DNA from 2 places in the Bradyrhizobium sp. USDA 4474 genome. Region 1 is predicted to be linked to the other one. Evidence: riboswitches for the same ligand, from Rfam matches in the RefSeq annotation. Region 1 holds a riboswitch; the other holds the start of a gene.

Region 1 (12,121 bases):
GAGTTCGAGTGGATGGTCGTATTGATGATAATAGCCCTCCAACCCGTCCTGCCCGTCGACGCTCTGCTTGGTGCAGACGAAGCCCAGCCTGAGATCGCCGAGCGCGACGCCGTTGTTGGCGTGCCAGCCCCTCAGCATGGCGCGCGAGACCTCGCCCGGCACGCCGCAGATCGCGGTGCCCTTCCAGATCCAACGCGGCGGAGGATAGCGGATCCAGGCCTTGGTGTCGCTCTCATACATGTATTCGACATGCACGCCGCCGATCCAGTTCGAGAGATAGTGATATTGCGCGGCAGCGACTGCCGGCGGCAGATGCTCGATGCCGAGCTTCCTGAGCCCCGGCAGGAAGCGCTCCAGCTGCTGGCGGCGAAATACGCGAAAGACGAATTCGGCGGCATCCGCCGTACCGCGCCGCGTCACCACGGTGAGGATGAGGCCGGTGAAGTAGGCGTGGTAGAGATCGGCGATGGCGCGCCAGCATTTCCATTGCGCTGCTTGCGCGGCGTCTGCGGTGGCGGTCATGTTCACTCCCGATCGTCGTTTTGATCGAGTGTGTCACTGCGACTGGTAGCAGGCAACATGATGCGCGTGCAGGGCGCCCTGCACGGCGGCCCGTCAATTCCGCATCACGAAGCTTGCGAGGCCCTAATTGTGCGCAGCTTTGGCCGCCCGCTCGCGTTCGACGCGCTCGGTGGCATCACGTGCCATCGCGACCGATCCCTGCACGGCGCCACCGGCATCACGCACCAAGGCAAAAGTCATTTCGATGTAGAGCTTGCGTCCGCTCTTATGCAGCGCGCGGGTCAGCGTCGGCCTGCCCGCAAGCTTCATCGCACCGCCGGCGAGCGCGGCCTCGAAGCCCTTCCAATGCGCGGCGCGCAGATGCTCGGGGATGATCAGATCGAGATTCTGACCCAGTGCCTCGTCGGCCGAGAAGCCGAACAGCGCCGTGGATGCGCGATTCCAGCGCGTGATCGTGCCGGAGCGATCCGAATAGATGAGCGCGTCGGCAACGTCGTCGAGGATGTTCGCGTCGAGTCGATCGATCATTTCGCCACCTCGCAGCCCGGATTTCGCTTCGCGCCATCCGGGCTACAGGATCGGGCTACACCCGGAAATGCTTCGAAAGTTTGAGGCCCTGCGCCTGGTAGTTGGAACCGATGCGCTGGCCGTACATCGCGTCCGGGCGCGCCAGCATCTTCTCGTAGACGAGACGGCCGACGATCTGGCCGTGCTCGAGGATGAACGGCACCTCGCGCGAGCGCACCTCGAGCACGGCGCGTGCGCCTTGCCCGCCGGCGCCGGCATAGCCGAAGCCCGGATCGAAGAATCCGGCATAGTGCACGCGGAATTCGCCGACCAGGGGGTCGAACGGCACCATCTCCGCGGCGTAATCGGGCGGGACCTGCACGGCTTCCTTCGAGGCGAGGATGTAGAACTCGCCGGGATCGAGGATCAGGCTGCCGTCGGGACGGGCCGAGATCGGCTCCCAGAAATCTTCCACTGCATAGCCGGAGCGACGATCGACGTCGACGACGCCGGTGTGGCGCTTGGCACGGTAGCCGACGAAGCCACTGCCGTTCTCGCCGGAGAGATCGACCGAGACGGCAACGCCGCCGGTGAGATCGGCATCGTCGATGTCGACGAGACGCTCGGTGGCGTGCAAGCCATCGAGTTCGTCGGCGTTGAGGATGGCGTCACCGGTGCGGAAGCGCACCTGCGACAGGCGCGAACCCTCACGCACCAGGACCGGAAACGTCTTCGGGCTGATCTCGGCATAGAGCGGGCCGTGATAGCCGGCGCCGATCATGTCGAAACGGCGGGTGCCGTCGGCGATCACGCGGGTGAAGACATCGAGCCGCCCGGTCGAGCTTTTCGGATTGGCGGCCGCAACGATCTCCGGCGGCAGCGCGAGGCTTTCCAGCAGCGGCACGATGTAGACGCAGTTGGTCTCGAGCACCGCGCCGTCAGCGAGGCTGAATTCATGCAGCTTCAGCTGGTCGATGCGCTCCGCGACGGTGGCGCCGGGGCCGGGCAGGAAGCTCGCACGCACGCGGTAGGCGATGTCGCCGAGACGCAGATCGAGGCTCGCCGGCTGGATCTGGCTTTCGACGAAATCATATGCGGGCAGGATGAGGCCCGCTTCCGCCATCGCCGCGATCATGCGGTCGGGCAGGATACCATTGGCGTCGGCGGCAACCGTGAACGTCAACCGTGGGTCCTCATCGGGGGTCAAATGCATCCGGACATGCGGGAAATACCAGCCTTTTACGGCTATCCGATGGACGCCTTGACGAAAAGGGCATTGCGGAATATGAGCATCACTTATCCCGTGGTGATTTGAGCCGGCCGGCTTGCAGCCACGTTAAATAAGTCGCTAAACAGGCCGGGGACCTCTGTGATCCCGGCCCGTGGAGATATCCAGGCCGGTTTTTTTGTGACCGTTTTCGCTCAACGGTCATATCGGAGGGTCCTATGTCGAAGTCGCCTGCCAACTACCGCCCCGAAACCCGCCTGGTCCATTCCGGCACGCTGCGCTCGCAATATGGCGAGACGTCGGAGGCGCTGTTCCTGACCCAGGGCTATGTCTACAGCAGCGCCGAGGAGTGCGAGGCGCGGTTCAAGGGCGAGGACCCCGGCTTCATCTATTCGCGCTATTCCAATCCGACGATTGCGATGTTCGAGCGCCGCATGATCGAGCTCGAAGGCGCCGAAGCCGCGCGCTCGGCGGCAACAGGCATGGCAGCGGTGACGACGGCAATCCTGGCGCCGCTCAAGGCCGGCGATCACGTCGTGGCCTCCCGCGCACTGTTCGGCTCATGCCTCTACGTCATTCAGGATTTATTGCCGCGCTACGGCATCGAGACCACGCTGGTCGACGGCGCCAATCTCGACGAATGGCAGCGCGCGCTCAAGCCCAATACCAAGACGTTCTTCCTGGAGAGCCCGACCAACCCGACACTCGACGTGCTCGACATTCCCTCGATAGCCGAGATCGCGCATAGTGGCGGCGCGCGGCTCGTGGTCGACAACGTGTTCGCGACGCCGATCTGGCAGAGCCCGCTCGCGCTCGGCGCCGACGTCGTCGTCTACTCCGCGACCAAGCACATCGACGGCCAGGGTCGCTGTCTCGGCGGCATCATCCTGGCCTCGGAAGCCTTCATCGCCGAGCACATCCACAATTTCATGCGCCAGACCGGCCCGTCGATCTCGCCGTTCAATGCCTGGGTCCTGCTCAAGGGCCTCGAGACGTTAGGCGTGCGCGTGCGTGCGCAGACCGACACCGCGGCGCGCATCGCCGACGTGCTGGCGAGCCATCCGAAGATCGCGCGGCTGGTCTATCCCGGCCGCGAGGATCATCCGCAGGCGGCGCTGGTGAAGAAGCAGATGCGCGGCGGCTCGACGCTGGTCGGCTTCGAGGTGAAGGGCGGCAAGGCGGCTGCGTTCCGCGTGCTCAACGAGCTGAAGCTCGCAAAGATCTCGAACAATCTCGGCGACGCCAAGAGCCTCGTCACGCATCCGGCGACGACAACGCATCAGCGGCTGAAGCCGGAGGTGCGCGCCGAGCTCGGCATCGGCGAGGGATTCATTCGCTTCTCGGCCGGGCTCGAGCACGCGGATGACCTGGTCGAGGATTTGACGGCGGCGCTGGAGAAGGCGTGAGGAGCGAATGGCGAATGGTGAGTGGCGAATGAATCAATCCCTGTTCGCTACTCGCCATTCCCTACTGGCCTCTACATCGGCCGATACGTCCGCACGTCCGCGGGCACGTTCACCCCTAACTTGATCTGGCCGACCGAGCGGATGATGTCATCGCCCAGCAACTGCGCGAAGCAGGCGTAGCCCCAATCGTTCATATGCAGGCCGTCGGCGATGACGAAGCTCTCGACCGGAAGCGCCTGCTTCTCGTGCCACTCGCGCATCACCTCGAAGCGCGGGAAGATGCCGACGTGACGGAGCTGAGCGACCTTGCCGAGCAGCTTCACCATCTTGCTTGCGCTCTCGGGACGCTCGGTGACGCGCGGTGAATATTGCGGGTCGACCAGCACGACGTCGGCATCGCCGGCGGCCTGGATGCGGGCGACGCCGTCCTCGACCATTTTCGCAGTGTCGCCGGGATCGAGATTGCGCAGCACGGCGTTGGTGCCGACCTGCCAGATCACCAGGTCCGGATGCACATCGATGACTTGCGTCTGGAGGCGCTTCATCATCTCGGGCGCATCCTCGCCGCCCACGCCGGCATTGATGACGGTGATGTCGGCAGTCGGATATTGCCGGTGGAGCTGCCCGGCGAGGCGGTTCGGATAGTTGTAGTCGGGCGAGCTCGCGCCGTAGCCGGCCGTCGACGACGAGCCGAACGCGACGATCACGACGGGCTTGCCGGCAATGAGCTTGTTGGCGACATGCGGCAGCGAGCCCATGGGATTGGCGCCGCCCTTCGGCGACAAACAGGGCACACGACTAAAAATGTCGCCGGCGGATTTGGCGACCTGCTTCACCTTGTCGATCGCGCGCGACGTGAGCCCGCGCTGCTCGCCTGCGGGCTGGCTGGCCGCAGCGACCGTGGTCTGAGACGGCGAAGCGGTTGCGGGATTAGCGGCCTGCTGCGGCGCGGACGTCGCCTCGGCCGCTTGCGCGTGAGCAGGCGCCTGCAGCACGGGCGTCAGCATCAGCAGCGCCACCGCCGCGGGCGCGGTCAGCCATGTCGAAAGGGCAAAAGGGCGGAGAGAACTCATTAACGCTAGACCTCAATTTTGCTGCTGGGCCGGCGCCAGATGGGCAGCGTCGATCACAAATTGCGCCAATGCCCGGCCCAGGCAATCATGGACCTGTTTCGCCAGTTCAGGGCCGCGGGAAGGGCTGAACAGGTCGAACTGACCCTGGTCATTCCACTGCCGCATGATCGCGAAACGGTCGAACAGCGGGACATCATGCTCCTGCGCCACCACCCGCATATTGTCGAGATAGGGCGGCGCCGAGATCATGGTTTCGGTACGCGGGCTATATTGCAAATTCATCAAGACGACGTCAGCCCCTGCATTTTGCAACGCAGCGACCCCTTCGGTCACAGCGCCACGAAATTCGTCGGGATCGATGGATCGGATAGCATCCACCGTTCCGGTCTGCCAGATGACCAAAGTAGGAGCTTTGGCTTCCATGAGCTTAACGAAGGTACCCGCGGCCTCCTCCGCTGTCTTCTTGCTCTGTATTTCTACGGAGACGTGCACGGTCTCTGCAGGCGCCAGCTTCTCCTTCAAAATGGCCTGCATCCGCGCCGGATAGGAACTGTCCTCCTGGGCCGGAATGGTGGTGGAGCGGCTGCCGATGACGAGGATCTCGAGCGGCTTGCCTGTTTTCACGGTGTCCGCGACCTTGTGGAGCTGACTGTCGGTGGCAAGGAGATAAGGCGGCAGTTCGCAGGCGGCAGGCGCGGCAGGCACAGCATCGCCCGCGCGCGCCGAAGGCGCGGCGAGGCCGCCGCATAGCAGGATCAGGCTTAGGAAAACCCTCGCCTTCATCAGCCCCCTCCCGCCAGATCGGCATTGCCGGCGGCGTTTTTGGTTTTCGCACCGCTCTTGTCAGCCACGCGCTTGTACCACGAAATGACCCAGGCCACCGCCCACATGATCAGGATTCCGGAGAGACTAATCAGCGCATGCATGGCTGGCCCCCCGGCGACCTCGGCCAAGATAAAGTGACCGGCGAAGGCCAGGAAGACGCCGAGGCAGAATATCTCCAGCGAATGCTGGCCGCACAGGATCAGCGGCCGCAACCACGGCGATCTAAGGCCCGGCCACTCCCGCGGCAGGAAGCGTACGGTGAGCGCGGCCAGCGCCAAAAAATGCGTGAAGCGCAATACGTCGAGGTCGGTCTTGTCGATCGGATACATCCACTGCTCGAGGCGCTTCGGCATGAAGTGCGAGAGCTGCGGCACGTACCAGGTCAGCGTCACGTAGAACGCCGCCACGATGTAGGCGATCGAGATCCACATCGTCACGGGTGATGCCAGAATGCGCGACATGCGTCGTGCACCTCCGAGCGCGCACCATGCTCCGAACACGAACAGCAATTGCCAGGCGAGCGGATTGAAGGCCCAGAAGCCGTTCGGATAGGCGGAGAAGAACAGGTCGAATTCCCAGGTCACCGCGTAGAGCACGGCCGAGAGCGCGAGCGTGACGTCGGGCCGCCGCTTCATCGACCACAGGATCAGTGGTAGCGCCAGCATCAAGACAATGTAGAGCGGCAGCACGTCCATGTTGACGGGACGGAAGCGCAGCAGCAGCGCCTGCACGATGGTGATGTCGGGCTGCTTGAGGAAATCCATGATGCCCATCTCTTCGGTATAGAGCGGGTTCTCGAAGCTGGTCGCGACGTAGGAGATTTCGGCGAGGAAGATCGTGAACAGGAATACGTGAGCAACATAGATCTGCCAGACACGCCGCAGAATGCGCGCGGTGGCGACGACGAAACCGTTCTCCAGCATCGCGCGGCCGTAGACGAAGGCGGCGGTGTAGCCGGAGATGAAGATGAAGATCTCGGTCGCGTCGCTGAAGCCGTAGTTGCGGATCGTGAACCAGGTCAGCAGATTCGGCGGAAGATGGTCGATGAAGATGAGCCACAGCGCGAGACCCCGGAACAGGTCAAGCCTGAGCTCGCGCTCGCCGATGGCAGGCAGCGTGATGGCTGGCGCAGTAACGCGCGGCTTGGCCTCCACAGGTTTGGCTCCTGCAGTTCCCGCGATCGTCGATCCCGTCACTTGATCGGCAATGGTCATCGGGGCCAAAAACCCTTCCGCAAATCGCGACGTATGGGAGTGTACCGGTCCTGTCGCCGCCTCGCAAAGCGGCTGGATCACATCAGGGCCTAATTCCTCGTGAATTCTGGCGGGACGATGTCGCCGGGACCGCCTGCGGCGTTTGGTTCCCGTCGGGGTTTTCGTTATGATGGCAGCCATGTACCGCGCCGTGACCCGCCAGATCGAAGTAACCGTCGAGCCCAATTTCGTGCCGGGGGAGTCCTCGGCCGAGCGCTCCCGCTATTTCTGGTCCTACACCATCGTCATCACGAACACCGGCAATGAGACGGTGCAACTGCGCACGCGGCACTGGATCATCACTGACGCCACCGGGCGCCAGCAGGAGGTCCGGGGCGAGGGAGTGATCGGTGAGCAGCCGACGCTAGCCCCCGGCGAGCGCTTCGAATACACCTCCGGCGTCCCGCTCACGACCGCCTCCGGCTTCATGACCGGCCGCTACCAGATGGTCAGCGCAAGCGGCGAACGTTTCGAGATCGACGTGCCGACGTTCTCGCTGGACAGCCCTGACAACAAGCGGGTGTTGAATTAGCCTCCGGGCGCAGGCTCCATCGGGTGGATTGGCCGAAGGCGCAATCCACGCTGTCCATTTCCACAGAAACAAAAGAGCTGGATTACGCTTCGCTGATCCACCTACGGGGCCGACACCTACGCGTCTTCCACGCCCGCTTCATCAGGCGTGAACTCGTACACCGACGAGCAGAACTCGCAGGTCACGACGACCTTGTCGTCCTTGACCATGGCGGAGCGGTCGTCCGCTGAAAAGCTCTTCAGCATCGACGCAACCGCGTCGCGCGAGCAGGAGCATTGCGCTTTCAGGACCATTGGCTTGAACACGCGCACGCCGCGCTCGTGGAAGAGGCGGTAGAGCAGCCGCTCGCCGGACAGATCGGGGTCGATCAGCTCGACGTCCTCGACCGTCTCGATCAGCGAGCGGGCTTCGACCCAGGCATCGTCTTCGGCAACGCTATGCACCTCAAGGCCCTCGGGCGCATCGCCAGGATGCAAATCCGCCTGCCGCGCGCGCTCCGGTGCTTTCGGCAGGAATTGCATCAGCAGTCCGCCGGCGCGCCAGCGATGCTTGCCGCCGTCGCTCGAGCGCCACTCCTCGCCGACCGCGAGACGCACGCGCGTCGGGATCTGCTCGGAGCGCAGGAAATATTCGTGTGCGGCATCTTCCAGGCTGCCGCCGTCGAGCGCGACCAGACCCTGGTAGCGGCTCATGTCGGGCCCCTGGTCAATAGTCATGGCGAGGTGGCCGCGGCCCAGCAGCGTCCCGGAATCCTTGGCATTGCCGAGGCGCTCGGCATCGAAGCGCGCATAGGCGCGCAGACGATCGGGCGCCTGATAGTCCACCACGAGGAAAGACACCGGGCCGTCGGTTTGGGCCTGAAGGATGAAGCGGCCTTCGAATTTGAGCGCCGAGCCGAGCAGGGTCGTCAGCACGATGGCCTCGCCGAGCAGCTTGCCTACGGGTGCCGGATAATCGTGCTTGGTCAGGATCTCGTCGAGCGCGGGACCAAGCCGCACCAGGCGGCCGCGCACATCGAGCGCGTCGACCTCGTAGGGCAGCACGGCGTCATCGATCGGAACCGCTGATGGCGCGCGAACCGGGCCTTCGGGCCCGGTTTTCATGTCAGGAGATTGGGAAACCATGGCGCTCTATCTGGGGTCGGTCTATCCGAAATGAAAGAGGCACGCCCGCATTCCGGCGCCCCTCGGAACGACGGCCTGCGTAGCCCGGAGTGACCACCGGGCCCATGAGAAGGATCACTTCACCGCGTCAAAGCACCAGGCCAAAATGCCCTTCTGCGCATGCAGGCGGTTTTCGGCCTCGTCGAACACGACCGATTGCGGGCCGTCGATCACCTCGTCGGTGACCTCCTCGCCGCGATGGGCCGGCAGGCAGTGCATGAACAGCGCGTCGGGCTTGGCCAGCGACATCAGCTTGGAATTGACCTGGTAGGGCTTGAGCACGTTGTGGCGGTGCTCACCTTCCTTGTCACCCATCGACACCCAGGTGTCGGTGACGACACAATCGGCGCCCTTGACCGCGGCCTCGGGATCGGTGCCGAGCACGATCGGCGCACCCGTGGTCTTGATGAAGTCGCGCATCGCCTTTTTCGGCGCGAGCTCGGGCGGCGTCGCGACATTGAGCTGGAACTTGAAGCGCTCGGCGGCGTGGGCCCAGGACGCCAGCACATTGTTGTCGTCGCCGGTCCAGGCCACTGTACGACCTTCGATCGGGCCGCGATGCTCCTCATAGGTCATGAGGTCGGCCATCACCTGGCACGGGTGCGAGCGCCGCGTCAGGCCGTTGATGACGGGCACGGTCGCGTTCGCCGCGAGTTCCAGCAGGGCCTCGTGATTGAGGATGCGGATCATGATGGCGTCGACATAGCGCGACAGCACGCGCGCGGTGTCGGCAATGGTCTCGCCGCGGCCGAGTTGCATCTCGGCACCGGTCAGCATGATGGGTTCGCCGCCGAGCTGGCGCATGGCGACATCGAATGAGACGCGGGTGCGGGTCGAGGGGCGCTCGAAGATCATCGCCAGCGTCTTGCCTTCGAGCGGCTTGACCGGCTGGTGCGCCTTCTGCTTCGCCTTCATGGCGGAAGAAGCCGCGAGCATGCTCTTGAGCTCCGACAGCGGCAGCTCGTTGATATCGAGGAAGTGCTTGGGACTCTTGCTCATCAGCTTGCCGCCCGCTTGTTACCCGACAGCGCCGTGCAGGCGCGTTCGAGCCTGGCGACGCTGTCCTCGATCTCGGCTTCGGTGACGATCAGCGGCGGCAGGAAGCGTACGACATTGTCGCCGGCGCCGACGGTGAGCAGTTTTTCGTTGCGCAAGGCCGCAACCAGATCGCCTGAGGGCACCACGGCCTTGATGCCGATCAAGAGCCCCTCGCCGCGGACTTCGCTGAGGATATCGGGGTGACGGTCGATCACGGAAGCGAGTTTCTGCTTCAGGAGCAGCGACATCTTCTGCACGTGGTCGAAGAAGCCGGGCTTGAGCATGACATCGAGCACGGCGTTTGCAGCTGCGATCGCCAGCGGATTGCCGCCGAAGGTCGAGCCGTGCGAGCCGGGTCCCATGCCGGAGGCTGCATCCCCCGTTGCCAGCACCGCGCCGATCGGGAAGCCACCGCCGAGCGCCTTGGCGAGCGACATCACGTCAGGCGTGACGCCGGTGCGCCGATGGGCAAACAGGTCGCCGGTGCGGCCCATGCCGGTCTGCACTTCGTCGAAGGCGAGCAGCAAGCCCTTCTCGTCGCAGAGCTGACGCAGCGCCTTGAGGAAAGACGGTGTCGCAGAGCGCACGCCGCCCTCACCCTGGATCGGCTCGATCAGGATGCCGGCGGTGTGTGGCCCGATCGCCTTCTTCACGGCCTCGATGTCGCCATGCGGCACCTGGTCGAAACCGTCCATCGGCGGCCCGAAGCCTTCGAGATATTTTGCCGATCCGGTCGCGGCCAGCGTCGCCAGCGTGCGGCCATGGAAAGCGCCTTCGAAGGTGACGATGCGATAGCGCTCGGGATGGCCCTTGGAGAAGTGATGATGGCGGACCAGCTTGATCACGCCCTCCAGCGCCTCGGCGCCGGAATTACAGAAGAACACGAAGTCGGCAAAACTCTCGTTGCACAGACGCGCGGCGAGCTTCTCGCCATCCGGGCTCTGGAACAGGTTCGACATGTGCCAGAGCTTGGTGGCCTGCTCCTGCAGCGCCTTGACCAGCGCGGGATGGGCATGTCCGAGCGCATTCACGGCGACGCCCGAGGTGAAATCGAGATACCGATCGCCATTGGTTGCGATCAACCAAACGCCTTCACCGCGCTCAAAACCGAGATCGGCCCTGGCGAAAACGGGGAGCAAATGCGGCGCTGCGCTGTTAGTCATGACGGCCACTTGAATGTTGCGGACGGTGTGGGCGTGCATTGCGCAACGCACCATTGACCAGCCTGAAAACGAAACGTGCCGCCTTTTAAGGGCGGCACGCGTCACCATTTTAGGCCTGGTGAAACGGGTGTCAATGCCGCCCGAACGCCTCGCGACATGCTGAATCCGTAGTCTTGCGGTGGCGATTTTGCGGGATATTCGCCACGGAACATGTGGAAGCGAGTCGCCGGACTCTTGCGCGTGAGTCACGCCATATTGTAGCGTTCGGCTTGTCAGATACGACATCTCGTGCAGCGGTTCTGATCCCAAAAGTCCTCTTGTACCGGCGTAAACGTTCGGGCGTCTGATTGCGCCCGGCGAGCCTTAAGGGATTCTGGCGGCACGGGTTTTTCGAAGCTTACGCATTCGTCGTGCGGCCCCGCAGATGGCGGCGCGCGGTGAAGGAAAGGGTGCCATGACCGTTTTGACTTGGTCCGACGATCGCGTCGAACAGCTGAAAAAGCTCTGGGAGGCCGGACTTTCGGCCAGCCAGATTGCCGCTGAGCTTGGGAATGTCACCCGCAACGCCGTGATCGGCAAGGTACACAGGCTCGGCCTGTCCGGCCGCGCCAAGAGCCCGTCTTCGGCAGCTCCCCGGCCGCGCAAGGCGCGTCCCGCGCAGCACATGATGCGCGTGAGCCGCCCGATCTCGCGGGGCAACACCGCACTCGCCCAGGCCTTCGAGGTCGAGGTCGAGGCTGAACCTGTGACCTTCGACAACGTGGTGCCGATGAGCCAGCGGCTGTCGCTGCTCGAATTGAACGAGGCCACCTGCCACTGGCCGGTCGGCGATCCCTCGAGCGCGGACTTCTTCTTCTGCGGCGGCAAGGCGCTCTCCGGCCTGCCCTATTGCGCCCAGCACTCGCGGGTCGCGTATCAGCCGGCGGCCGATCGTCGCCGCGCGCCGGCGAAGCCGGGTCCGCGCTGAGCATGGCTCCAGACGACAGCGTCCCGGTACCTGCGACGATCGAGACATAAAAAAGCGCGCCCCAGGGCGCGCTTTTTATTTTGCTTGCATGTCACCGTGCTCAGGCCTGCTCGGCCTTCGCGAAGCGGTCGTCGAGCGCGTAGCCGGCGCCACGGACGGTGCGGATCGGGTCCTGCTCGCGGCCGAGATTGAGGAGCTTGCGCAGGCGGCCGATATGCACGTCGACGGTCCGCTCGTCGATGTAGATGTCGCGGCCCCAGACGCTGTCGAGCAACTGCTCGCGCGAGAACACGCGGCCGGGATGCTCCAGGAAGAACTCCAGCAGGCGATATTCGGTCGGGCCGAGGTCGATCGGCCGGCCCGAGCGCGCCACGCGACGCTTTTCGCGGTCGAGCTCGATGTCGCCGAAAGCCAGCACGGTTGCGAGCCGCTCGGGGCTTGCAC
Region 2 (12,121 bases), 250 kb from region 1:
TTGTCCTTGAGGCCGCGCAGGATCGAGATCGTGTCCTCGACCGAAGGCTCGCTGACGAAGATCGGCTGGAAACGCCGCGCCAGCGCCGCATCCTTCTCGACATGCTTGCGGTACTCGTCGAGCGTGGTCGCACCGATGCAGTGCAGCTCGCCGCGGGCGAGCGCGGGCTTGAGCAGGTTGGAGGCGTCCATCGCGCCCTCGCCCTTGCCGGCGCCGATCAGCGTGTGCATCTCGTCGATGAACAGGATGAAGGTGCCTTCGCTCGCGGTCACTTCCTGGAGCACGGCCTTCAGCCGCTCCTCGAACTCACCGCGGTATTTTGCACCCGCGATCAGTGCGCCAAGATCGAGCGATAGCAGCTTCTTGTCCTGGAGGCTCTCCGGCACGTCACCGTTGACGATGCGCAGCGCGAGGCCTTCGGCGATGGCGGTCTTGCCGACGCCGGGCTCGCCGATCAGGACGGGATTGTTCTTGGTCCGGCGCGAGAGCACCTGGATGGTGCGGCGGATCTCCTCGTCGCGGCCGATGACCGGGTCGAGCTTGCCGTCGCGCGCGGCCTGGGTCAGGTCGCGGGCATATTTCTTCAGCGCGTCATAGGCGTTCTCGGCGGTCGCGGAATCCGCGGTGCGGCCCTTGCGCAGCGCCTCGATGGCGGCGTTGAGGTTTTGCGGGGTGACGCCGCCCTTCGCGAGAATCGCGCCGGCCTCGCTGGTCTTCTCCAGCGTGAGGCCGAGCAGCAGACGCTCGACCGTGACAAAGCTGTCGCCCGCCTTCTCGCCGGCTTTTTCGGCGGCATCGAAGGTGCGGGCAAGCTCGGGTGCCAGATAGATCTGGCCGGCACCGCCGCCGGAAACCTTCGGCACCTTGCCCAGGGCATCCTCGGTCGCCTTCAGAATGGCGCGGGAATTACCGCCGGCGCGGTCGATCAGGCCGGAAGCCAAGCCTTCACTGTCGTCCAGCAGCACTTTCAGGAGATGCAGGGTGGAAAACTGCTGATGTCCCTCGCGCATCGCAAGCGACTGCGCGGACTGGATGAAGCCCCTGGAGCGTTCGGTATATTTATCGATATTCATGTGGTTTCTGTCCCTCGGCCTGCCCCTGGGGCCCTAACAGGCACCCCAAACGGCATCTTCATTGGGTTTCCGCTTGCCGCGTTGACGTTGCTCAACCGGCAGCGGTCGTTATCGGCCGACACTGGCGCCGGCCTGAACCAGATGTGGGAAGCGTGCCCTCGGATCGGAAGAGGCAAGTTCACAATTTCGTGCGCAGATCGGCCCACTTGGCGAGGACAGAGCGAATCCCCTAAGTAGCCGCATGACCGCCAATCAGACGGCCGAGATCACCGGCCTTTACCGCTACCCGATCAAAGGCCTGACGCCGGAACCCCTGTCCCGGGTGCCCTTGCGCTCAGGCCAGACCCTGCCCTCCGATCGCCGCTACGCCATCGAGAACGGACCCAGCGGATTTGACCCGGAAGCCCCGGGATGGCAGCCCAAAATCCAGTTTCTGATGCTGGCCCGCAATGAGCGGTTGGCCTCCCTGGACAGCCGGTTCGAGGACGCGACCAATCGCCTGACCCTTCGCAAGAACGGCCAGATCGTCGCCAGCGGCGATCTCGAGACCGCCGACGGCCGCGCCGCCATCGAGGCCTATTTCGCGGAGAATTTTCATGCGGAGCTGAAGGGGCCGCCAAAAGTTCTGTCCGGCCGTGGCCACAGTTTTTCCGACGTGGCCCGCAAGGTCGTGTCCATCATCAACATCGAGAGCGTCCGCGCCATCGAGACCATGCTCGATGGCATCGCCGTCAATCCCCTGCGCTTCCGCGCCAATCTCTACGTGACGGGCTGGCCAGCCTGGTCCGAGCTCGACCTCGTCGGCCAGACGCTCGCGATCGGGCAGGCGCGGCTGAAGGTGGTGAAGCGCATCGTCCGCTGCCCGGCCACGAATGTGGATCCGGTGACGGCGAAGCGCGATCTCGAGATACCGCCGACGTTGTCGCGCCATCTCGGCCACATGGACTGCGGCATCTATGCCGAGGTGATGGCCGACGGCGAGATCGGCGTGGGCGATGCGGTCGCCGTGGAACAACCGAGATTGGTGTGAGCTTCGTAGGGTGGGTTAGCGAAGCGGATGCGCAAGGCGCAATCCGCTGCGCGTAACTCATCACTTCTGCCGCCGCGGAGACCAAAGTGGTGGGTTACGCCAGCGGATCACGATTCGCGCAATCCGCTAGCTAACCCACCCGACGCACCGTCACCTCAATTCGGCATCACATACGCATAGATGCGGCCGCGCGAGATCGGGGCCTCGCGGACGCGATTGCCGTTGTTGCCGGAGATCATGATCGGATTGCCGTGCGCGTCGATGCCGGTAATGATGCCGACATGCCCGCCGCGGCGGCCGCGCGACATCACCGCGATGGCCCCGACCTGCGGGCCGGAGACGCGCGTGCCGTAATGCGCGAACGAGCTCGCCATGTCGGACCCGGTGCCCTGATGGCCGGTCTTCTGAAGCACCATGTTCATGAAACGCGCGCACCACAGGCTGCCGCGCCCAGTCGGATTGCCGCCGAGATAACGGCGCGCCTCGGACACGAGCCCCGATCCACCGCCGAAGCCACCGCTCGCGACCGCGCCGCCGCCATTGGCGCTCGGATCATAGCTGGCCTGCGTGTTGGCGAATCCACTCCCCTGCAATTGCGCCGCGCTGCGCTCGAAGCGCGAGCTGCCTGCATGGTGGCGATAATGATGATGCCTGGCGTGATGCACGTAGGCGTGCCGCTCCGCGCTGTGACGATGATGGGGCCGCGCTGAGGCCGGAGAAACGAACGCGGCACAAGCCGCGAAGATGAACGCCAGCGCGACAACACAACGCGACAGGCGAGACGCAAACAACTCAACCATACTTCATCCTCGTTGACACCCCCACTTCCCAAGTCGGCCCGTGCGGTGGCCGACATCGACAGAGGCCGTTAAGCCGCCCGATGTGGCGAGAAAAAGACACCATGGCCCGTGAATAGCTGCGATGATTTTGCGGCAATGTTGGTGTGAAGCCGCCTCATTGCCGACATCTGCATTAACCGCAATTCTCAAGTCGCGGCTTGAAGAGAGGGAAACAGTTAATACCCCACGCCACGACCAGGGACGGCGTCCGCCTCCCGTTCGAGGAAGCGGGTCAGGCAACGCCGATACTTTTTCTGCACGAGTTCAAGCAGTGCCGCGCCAATGCCGATCAATTCGAGACGCTGGGCTCGGCGGTCCGCGGAAGGATTCCGGATGGCTTCCCTGCGCTGGCAACGGACGGAGTCCCGACTTCGGAAACATCGCGAGGCCGGTAGATGCTTTTCGAAACAGTCTCGCGCCCCATGCAAGGGTCATCCTCGTCGCCGCAGATGATCAGCGCGGGACACTCTGGATTGCTTCGTCCCAAGAGCTCCTCGCAGTGACGACGGATCGAGCTGAGTTCCTTGGGGCAAGGCGATCTTTACTTCCCCTGCCCGCGCGTGAGCAGAAACACGCCCTGCTCGCCGAACAGATTCCACACCCACCATGGCAGCCGAAGCCGCAGCGGGCGGCCGTAGAGGTCGAGCGCCTCGGCGCGCTCCATCTTGACGTGGATCTCGTCGCAGAGTTCGACGAAATCCTTGATCGTGCAGAAATGGATGTTGGAGGTGTCGTACCAGCTCGCCGGCAGGTTCTCCGTGCGCGGCATGTGGCCGCCGATCAAGAGCTGCAGGCGCATGCGCCAGAAGCCGAAATTGGGGAACGACACGATGGCGCGGCGGCCGATGCGCAGGAGGTTCTCCAGCACGACCTTGGGCTGCCGCGTCGCCTGCAGCGTCTGCGACAGGATCACGTAGTCGAAGGCATCGTCGGGATAGTTGACGAGGTCGGTATCGGCATCGCCCTGCACCACCGCGAGGCCCTTGGCCACGCAGCGGTTGACGCCTTCGCGCGACAGTTCGATGCCGCGGCCGTCGATGCCGCGGGTCTCCAAGAGCTGCAGCAGATCGCCGTCACCGCAGCCAACGTCGAGCACTTTCGAGCCGGGCTTGACCATTTCGGCGACCAGCAGATGGTCGGCGCGAAATGGACCGGGCTGTTCGGACGCGAGGCCATTGAGCGGCAGCAGTTCCTGTACAGACATCGCCAGCCGTCCTCGTCAGTCGTTCTTGCCGGTCAACCCGCGCGCCTTGCCCGCCGATTGCAGGAAGGCACGCGAGATGTCGAAGAATTCGGGCACGTCGAGCAGGAACGCGTCGTGGCCGCGGTCGGTCTCGATCTCGGCGAATGACACCCGCGCGCTCGAGGCGTTCAGCGCGTGCACCAGCGCGCGCGATTCCGACGTCGGGAACAGCCAGTCGCTGGTGAAGGAGACCACGCAGAAGCGCGTCTCGATCCCGGCGAACGCTTTCGCCAGCACGCCGCCATGGTCGCCGGCGATATCGAAATAGTCCATCGCGCGGGTCAGATACAGATAGGAGTTGGCGTCGAAGCGTTCGACAAAGGACGAGCCCTGGTAGCGCAGATAGGACTCGACCTGGAAGTCGGCGTCGAACGAGAAGGTCGGCAGCTCGCGGTCCTGCATGCGGCGGCCGAACTTGCGATGCAGCGCGGCGTCCGAGAGATAGGTGATGTGCGCCGCCATGCGCGCGACCGCAAGGCCGCGATGCGGATGGATGCCCTGATCGGCGTAGGCGCCGTTGTGCCAGTCGGGATCGGCCATCACGGCCTGGCGGCCGAGCTCGTGGAAGGCGATGTTCTGCGCGGAGTGCCGCGTCGAGCAGGCAATCGCCAGCGCGGAGTAGACGCGCGCAGGGTACGCCGCGGTCCATTGCAGCACCTGCATGCCGCCCATCGAGCCGCCGACCACGGCAAACAGCGTATCGATGCCGAGCCGGTCGATCAGCATCGCCTGCGCGCGCACCATGTCCGGGATGGTGATGACGGGGAAATCGAGGCCCCAGACCTTGCCGGTCGCGGGATTGATCGAGGCTGGACCCGTAGAGCCCATGCAGCCGCCGATCACGTTGGAGCAGATGATGAAGTACCTGGCAGGATCGAGGGGCCGACCGGGACCGACCAGCGTCTCCCACCAGCCGGATTTGCCGGTGACGGGATGCACATTGGCGACGTGCTGGTCGCCAGTCAGCGCATGGCAGATCAGAACCGCGTTGGAGCGATCGGCGTTGAGCTCGCCATAGGTCTTGTAGGCGATCTGGAACGGGGTGAGATCGACGCCGCAATCCAGCCGCAGCGGCTGGTCCGCGCCGAACAGCGCGACTTCCGAACTCGGATGATCGACCTCATGCGACCGGTCGTCGGCACTGATCGCGGGACTGGGTACGGACTTGACGCCAACCATCTCTGACCATCGACCTCGTTTGCGATCGGACTTCAGATCGCGACTGACATCAGGCCATGAAAAACCCGGCCTGAACGATAGGTTCGGCCGGGATCGAAAGCGTCCCCGGCCTGTTTAGCGAGTTTTTTAACGTGGCTGCAAGCCGGCCGGCTCAAATGACCACGGAACAGGCAAAAACCTACCGGCTTGGGCCCATTTCGTCAAGTCGCGCTCCGGATGAACCAAAATCGTCTCTCACTGGGCAGCTCTGCAGGACGTCATTTCTCTTTGCTTTCGCCGCCCTGACTGCCTAATCAGGACATTGCCCGCAGCTTCCCAACAGTCCTGTCAGACATGTCCCAACGCCCGCCCGCGCCACCATCGCTCCAGGAATTGCGCAAGGAGATCGACGCGATCGACGAGGGCATGCACCGCCTGCTGATGCAGCGCGGCGACATCATCGACCGGCTGATCCAGGTGAAGCAGACCCAGGAGGTCGGCTCCGCGTTCCGCCCGGCGCGCGAGGCCTCGATGATGCGCGAGATCGTGCAGCGCCATCGCGGCATCCTGCCGCTCGACACGGTCGAAAGCATCTGGCGCGTCATCATCTCGACCTTCACCTATGTCCAGGCGCCGTTCTCCGTGCATGCCGACATCTCGGTGAGCGAGCCCGCGATGCGCGATTCCGTGCGCTTCCATTTCGGCTTCACCGTTCCTTACGTCGCACATTTCAGTGCACAGGCAGCGGTGGAGGCGGTGGCGAAATCCAAGGGTGATCTGGCGCTGGTCTCGGCGACCTCGAGCCGCACGCCGTGGTGGCTGGAGCTCGAAGCCGACGGCGCGCCGAAGATCATCGCGCGCATGCCCTTCGTCGAGCGCGCCGACCATCCGGCCGCGCTGCCCGTGTTCGCGGTGTCCCGCGTTGCCGACAGTGCCGTGGTGACGGAGGTCGAAACGTTCAGCGTGCGTGTCTCGGGGTGGAACGCCGAGGTCGCGCGGGCGCTGTCGCCGCTCGCCGAGATCGTGGCGGTGCCCGATACCGCCTTCGACGGCGCGGCGCTGCTGGTCTCAGTCGCGGGCGCCGCCAGCATCGACAAGATCAGGGCGGCCCTGATCGCAGCTGGGGCCTCCGTGCGCTCCACGGCCCTCGTCGGCAGCCACGCAACGCGCTATACGGTGCCCCCGACCGGGTCGAAATCGTAGATCGCGAACCGCCTCAAGACCATTTTCGGAGTTGAAGATGTCCCGCCCCGTGCCGAATCCCGGCATTCTCGATATTGCGCCCTACACGCCCGGCAAGAGCCCGGTCGCCGAGCCGGGCCGCAAGGTGTTCAAGCTCTCGGCCAACGAGACGCCGTTCGGACCCTCGCCCAGGGCGATCGAGGCCTTCAAGCATGTCGCGGAGCATCTGGAAGACTACCCCGAGGGAACCTCGCGCGTGCTGCGCGAGGCGATCGGCCGCTCGTTCGGGCTCGACCCGAACCGCATCATCTGCGGCGCCGGGTCGGACGAAATCCTCAACCTGCTCGCCCACACCTATCTCAGCCACGGCGACGAGGCGATCTCGACCACGCACGGCTTTCTGGTCTACCCGATCGCAACCATGGCGGTCGGCGCCAAGAACGTGGTCGCGGCCGAGAAGAACCTGACCTGCGACGTCGACGCCATTCTCAACGCAGTGACGCCGCGCACGAAGCTGGTCTGGCTCGCCAATCCCAACAACCCGACCGGCACCTATGTGCCGTTCGACGAGGTCAAGCGCCTGCGCGCCGGCCTGCCCTCGCACGTGCTGCTGGTGCTCGATGCCGCCTATGCCGACTATGTCTCGCGCAACGATTACGAGATGGGAATCGAGCTCGTCGCCACCACGGAGAATACCGTGGTGACGCACACCTTCTCAAAGATCCACGGTCTTGCGGCACTGCGCGTCGGCTGGATGTTCGGCCCCGAACACATCGTCGACGCGGTCAACCGCATCCGCGGACCCTTCAACGTGTCCACGCCGGCGATGTATGCCGCGGTCGCGGCGATCGAGGACACCGCCCACCAGGCGATGTCGAAGCAGTTCACCGAGACCTGGCGCAACTGGCTCACCGAGGAGATCGGCAAGCTCGGGCTGAAGGTGACGCCGGGCGTCGCCAATTTCGTGCTGATCCACTTTCCGCAGGAGGGCAAGACGGCGGACGCCGCCGACGCCTTCCTCACCAAGCGCGGCCTGGTGCTGCGGGCGTTGAAGAACTACGGCCTGCAGCATGCGCTGCGCATGACCATCGGCACCGAGGAGGCCAACCGCCTCGTCGTCGACGCCTTGCGCGACTTCATGGCCGGCAAATGAGTGTGGATCCGCACTTCCAGCGCATCGCGCTGATCGGCTTCGGCCTGATCGGCGGCTCAATCGCACGCGCTGCGAAGCGCCAGGGTCTGGCCGGCGAGATCGTCACCACCGCGCGCTCGGAGAAGACGCGTGCGCGGGTGCTGGAGCTCGGCATCGTCGACCGGGTCGTGGCGACAAATGCGGAAGCGGTGAAGGACGCCGATCTCGTCATCCTCTGCATCCCCGTCGGCGCCTGCGGGCCGGTGGCGCAGGAGATTGCGGCGCATCTCAAGCCCGGCGCTGTGATCTCGGATGTCGGCTCGGTCAAGGGCGCCATCGTCAGGGACATGGCGCCGCATTTGCCGGAGACCGTTCATTTCGTGCCGGCACATCCGGTCGCAGGCACCGAGCATTCGGGGCCGGATTCCGGCTTCGCCGAGCTCTTCATCAACCGCTGGTGCATCCTCACGCCGCCTGACGGCACCGACGCCGAGGCCACCGCGCACCTGCGCGCTTTCTGGGCGGCTATGGGCGCCAGAGTCGAGGTGATGACGCCGGATCACCATGATCTCGTGCTCGCAATCACCAGCCATCTGCCGCATCTGATCGCCTACACCATCGTCGGCACCGCCGACGAGCTGGCGCAGGTGACGGAATCGGAGGTCATCAAGTTCTCCGCCGGCGGCTTCCGCGACTTCACCCGCATCGCAGCCTCCGATCCGACGATGTGGCGCGACGTCTTCCTCGCCAACAAGGACGCCGTGCTGGAGATGCTCGGCACCTTCACCGAGGATCTCGCCAAGCTCACCCGCGCGATCCGCCGTGGCGACGGCGAGGCGCTGTTCGACCATTTCACCCGCACCCGCGCCATCCGTCGCGGAATCGTCGAGATCGGCCAGGATTCGGCCGCAGCCGACTTCGGCCGCCAGCACGGGCAGCTCGACAAGAAGCCGGGCTAACCAATCCTTGATCCCTGCGATGCGACGGCGTCCGGCCGGCGCTTCATCATCATGGCGCGAAGGCGCCGTGAGCGCGGATCAATACAGCGGGGGAATCTGGCCGACCTTGATGGGGCCGAGCATCACGGCGCCATCGGCGAATTTGAGCGGAAAGGTACGGGCCTTCTTGCCCTCGAGCGTGCTCTCGGTGCCAATCGAATTGATGCCGGCGGCAACACCGGCATTGGCGTTCTGCTTGATGACCTTGCCGAGGCCGGGAACGGCGCGGTCGAGTGCGCCGAAGAGATTGTTGAGATCCTGCGACTTGACGCCGGGCGCGACGCGATCGAGCGTCGCCTGCGGCACGCCGTCTTCCAGCATCTTCTCGATGCCGAGCGCCGGGATGATGCGCTCGAGGCCGGTCACGGTCATCTGCAATTCGCCGTCCAATCGGCCATTGGCCGAGAGGCCCAGCGTGCCGGCTGCGACCGCGATCATCTCGCCCTGCTGGATCCGCGACTGCACGATCTCGATATGGCCGCCGGCGGCCTGGATCTCCCGGAAGCGCTGCGGCCAGGGCTTCGGTGTGAGATCGGAAAGCCCGGTGATCTTCGCGCGCGTGTCGGCCTCGAACGGCTCGGCGAGCAACGGATGGACGCCCTGAATACTGCCCTGCGAAATCTGGAGCACGGTCTCGATGACAGGATGATCTGCCGACGATCCGTCCGCGAGACGTCCATGCAGCTCGATTTCCTTGGCGCGCGCAAGGGGTACCTGCACGGCGCCGTCGACCCTGACGATGCTGGGATCGTCGAACACGATCGAGGCGCGCTCCGGGATGGCCGGCAGGCCGATCACGCTGCTGCGGCCCTTGCTCCAGTTCACCACGAAGGTGTTTTGCGTGACGCCGTCGACCAGCGTTGCGGGCGCCGAGAACTCGGCGATGACGTGCTTGGGATCGTAGACCTGTCCCACGACCAGAATGTTGTCGAGCTTGGCCGTGAAGGGGGTCTTGCTCGCATTCTGCGAGACCAAGGCGACGCTGGCGCCGGAGCACTGAATCTCGAAGCGGAACGGGAATCCCGCGATCGAGCGCCTGGCGCAATCATAGATGCGCCCGGCCTTTGCCTCCTGCGCGCGCCAGGCATCGACCGCCACCCCGGCCTGCGAGGCCGCATAGAACCAGAAGCCGCTCCAGGCGGCTGCAAGGATCAGGAGGAGGACGGGAGCAATGAAAAGCCCCCAACGGGAGCGCCGGCGTACGGCAATGGTCATATCGGACATGCGGCGACCCTTTGGTCCCAGATTTTGTCAAAATGTAAGCGAGGCAGGCCCGGGACAAAAGGCGGAGAATTCGCTTCGCTTGGGCAACCACTTCTGGTAGCGGTGCCCGAAATGTCGGAAATCACCCTCCCCTCCGTCACATCAGCCAAGGGCGACCTCTGGGTGTTCGGCTACGGCTCCCTGATGTGGCGGCCGGGCTTCGAATTCGAGGAGCGCGTCCCGGCGCGGCTGGTCGGCGAGCATCGTGCGCTCTGCGTCTATTCCTTCGTGCATCGCGGCACACCGGAACAGCCCGGCCTGGTGCTGGGGCTCGACCGCGGCGGCGCCTGCCGCGGCATCGCTTTCCGCGTCGCTGAAAAGAACCGCGCCGACGTCGTCGCTTACTTGCGCGCGCGCGAGCAGGTGACGTCGGTCTATCGCGAGGTGATGCGCTCGGTGTGGCTGGAGAATGAAGCGCGCGAGCGCGTCTCGGCGCTCGCCTACGTCGTCGACCGCGGCCATGTCCAATATGCCGGGCGGCTGTCGCTCGCCGACCAGCATCGCCATGTGCTGCAAGGCCACGGCCAGTCCGGCGCCAACCGCGATTACGTGACGGCGACCGTGAAGGCGATCGAGGCCGAGGGCTTTCGCGACACGCAATTGCATCAGCTCGCGATGATGCTGCATGGTGACGCGCATACTTCGCACGCGCCGGCGCCCGACGAAAACAGAGACAGCCGCTAGCTGCCCGACGGAGCATAACTCGGCGCGCTGCCGATCAACTGCTCCTGCTCCTTGCGGCCGGCCTCGACGAGGCGAGCGGTCGCATCTTCGATCGCGGTCTGCACGCGCGTGAGAAATTGGTCCTTGGGCAGGCTCGGCGGCAGCGGATCGAGAAACTCCACCACCAACGTGCCGGGATAGCGCATGAAGGTTCGGCGCGGCCAGAACAGGCCGGAATTGAGCGCGATCGGCAGACACGACACGCCACAGGACGAATAGATCTGCGCAAAGCCGGTTTTGTAATCCGGCGGCGCCCCCGGCGCGCGACGGGTGCCTTCGGGAAAGATGACGAGCTGACCGCCTGCGCGCACGGCCTCGCGCGCGCGCCGCGTCATGTCCAGCAGAGCCTTCACGCCGGCATTGCGATCGATCGCGATCATCCCGGTCTTGACCAGGAACTGACCGAACACCGGAATCTGCATGAGCTGGCGCTTGAGGATGAAGATCGGCCGGTGAAAGAAGCCCGGCAGCACGAAGGTTTCCCAGAACGACTGGTGCTTCGCTACGATCACCAGCGGTCCCTGCGGAATCTTCTCGACCCCGCGGAATTCGACCTTGATGTCGCAGACCACGCGCATCAGCACCAGTGTGGCCTTTGCCCACCACTCGGCCACCGTCAGCATGGCACGCGGCGGCAAGGCGAAGGTTGGCAGCGCCACGATCGCGAGGCATACCAGCACCGCGTAGAACAGCACGTTGAACAGGAGCGAACGGAGGAAAATCAGGAACATCGAAAATCCGATCAATTGGCCTGCGCCGTTGCAGGCCGCCTGGATTGCAGACCCGCAGGCTGCTCCGACATCTCGGGCGAAAGGTCAATCCCGAAATCCTCCAGCCGAACCCTGAGTTCGGCGGCGATGTACTTGACGTATTCCAACAGCAAGAGCCGCAGCGTCGAGCCCGAGGTCCACCACGGCTCCTCGCGCCATTTGTCACCCACCACCGCGAACGGGACCAGCACCGTTTCCGGCATCGCATGCGAGAATTCCACCAGCGCGCGCGGCATGTGGTAGTTCGAGGTGACCACGATCAACGATTTGAAGCCTCGTCCCTCGGCCCAGCGCCGCGCCTCTGCCGCGTTGCCGCGGGTCGTGAGCGCGGTGCGGTCGAGATCGACGCAGCAGGCCATGAAGGATTGGTTCTCCGGCAGCGTCCGGGAGATGTCATTGGCGGTTGAGGTCGGGTGCACGCCCGAGATCAGGAGCCTCTTGCCGTAGCCGGCCGCCAGCAGCTCCATCGCGTCCGGCACCCGCGAAGAGCCGCCGGTCAGCACCACAATTCCGTCGGCCTTGCGATCAGGGGCGATCTCGGCGCCGCGCAGTTGCGACAGGAACGCGACGAATCCCGCCGCAGCGGCGACAAAGGCGAACGCGATCGTCGATACGACCGTCGCGCGCAGCCAGCCGCGCGGCAGTTTCGGCGATCGATCGTCGGTCGGCGAGGTCATTATGATGTCGGTAATCCCTTCCCGAATGATTTT

What was found. Region 1 has a riboswitch for S-adenosylmethionine ahead of ACVW16_RS15675 (O-succinylhomoserine sulfhydrylase). Riboswitches for the same ligand answer to the same signal wherever they lie in the genome.
Region 2: linked by a shared signal. The riboswitch ahead of metX (homoserine O-acetyltransferase MetX) and the one ahead of ACVW16_RS15675 (O-succinylhomoserine sulfhydrylase) in region 1 are both predicted to bind S-adenosylmethionine.

The regions. Positions count from the first base shown of each region.
Region 1 is NZ_JBSRZJ010000002.1:2,921,253-2,933,373, forward strand. It holds gene ACVW16_RS15660 (hypothetical protein) at 1-522, opposite strand, end outside; gene ACVW16_RS15665 (PAS domain S-box protein) at 646-1,050, opposite strand; gene ACVW16_RS15670 (2'-deoxycytidine 5'-triphosphate deaminase) at 1,106-2,242, opposite strand; SAM riboswitch at 2,323-2,402, shown strand; gene ACVW16_RS15675 (O-succinylhomoserine sulfhydrylase) at 2,476-3,663, shown strand; gene ACVW16_RS15680 (SGNH/GDSL hydrolase family protein) at 3,735-4,736, opposite strand; gene ACVW16_RS15685 (SGNH/GDSL hydrolase family protein) at 4,749-5,519, opposite strand; gene ACVW16_RS15690 (OpgC domain-containing protein) at 5,519-6,775, opposite strand; gene apaG (Co2+/Mg2+ efflux protein ApaG) at 6,954-7,346, shown strand; gene ACVW16_RS15700 (Hsp33 family molecular chaperone) at 7,463-8,470, opposite strand; gene argF (ornithine carbamoyltransferase) at 8,585-9,508, opposite strand; gene ACVW16_RS15710 (acetylornithine transaminase) at 9,508-10,710, opposite strand; gene ACVW16_RS15715 (GcrA family cell cycle regulator) at 11,165-11,677, shown strand; gene phoB (phosphate regulon transcriptional regulator PhoB) at 11,778-12,121, opposite strand, start outside.
Region 2 is NZ_JBSRZJ010000002.1:2,669,375-2,681,495, forward strand. It holds gene clpB (ATP-dependent chaperone ClpB) at 1-1,073, opposite strand, end outside; gene ACVW16_RS14435 (MOSC domain-containing protein) at 1,315-2,103, shown strand; gene ACVW16_RS14440 (TIGR02594 family protein) at 2,259-2,903, opposite strand; gene metW (methionine biosynthesis protein MetW) at 3,484-4,146, opposite strand; gene metX (homoserine O-acetyltransferase MetX) at 4,162-5,364, opposite strand; SAM riboswitch at 5,458-5,537, opposite strand; gene ACVW16_RS14455 (chorismate mutase) at 5,698-6,546, shown strand; gene hisC (histidinol-phosphate transaminase) at 6,584-7,678, shown strand; gene ACVW16_RS14465 (prephenate/arogenate dehydrogenase family protein) at 7,675-8,616, shown strand; gene ACVW16_RS14470 (DUF2125 domain-containing protein) at 8,695-9,879, opposite strand; gene ACVW16_RS14475 (gamma-glutamylcyclotransferase) at 9,991-10,602, shown strand; gene ACVW16_RS14480 (lysophospholipid acyltransferase family protein) at 10,599-11,372, opposite strand; gene ACVW16_RS14485 (YdcF family protein) at 11,384-12,088, opposite strand.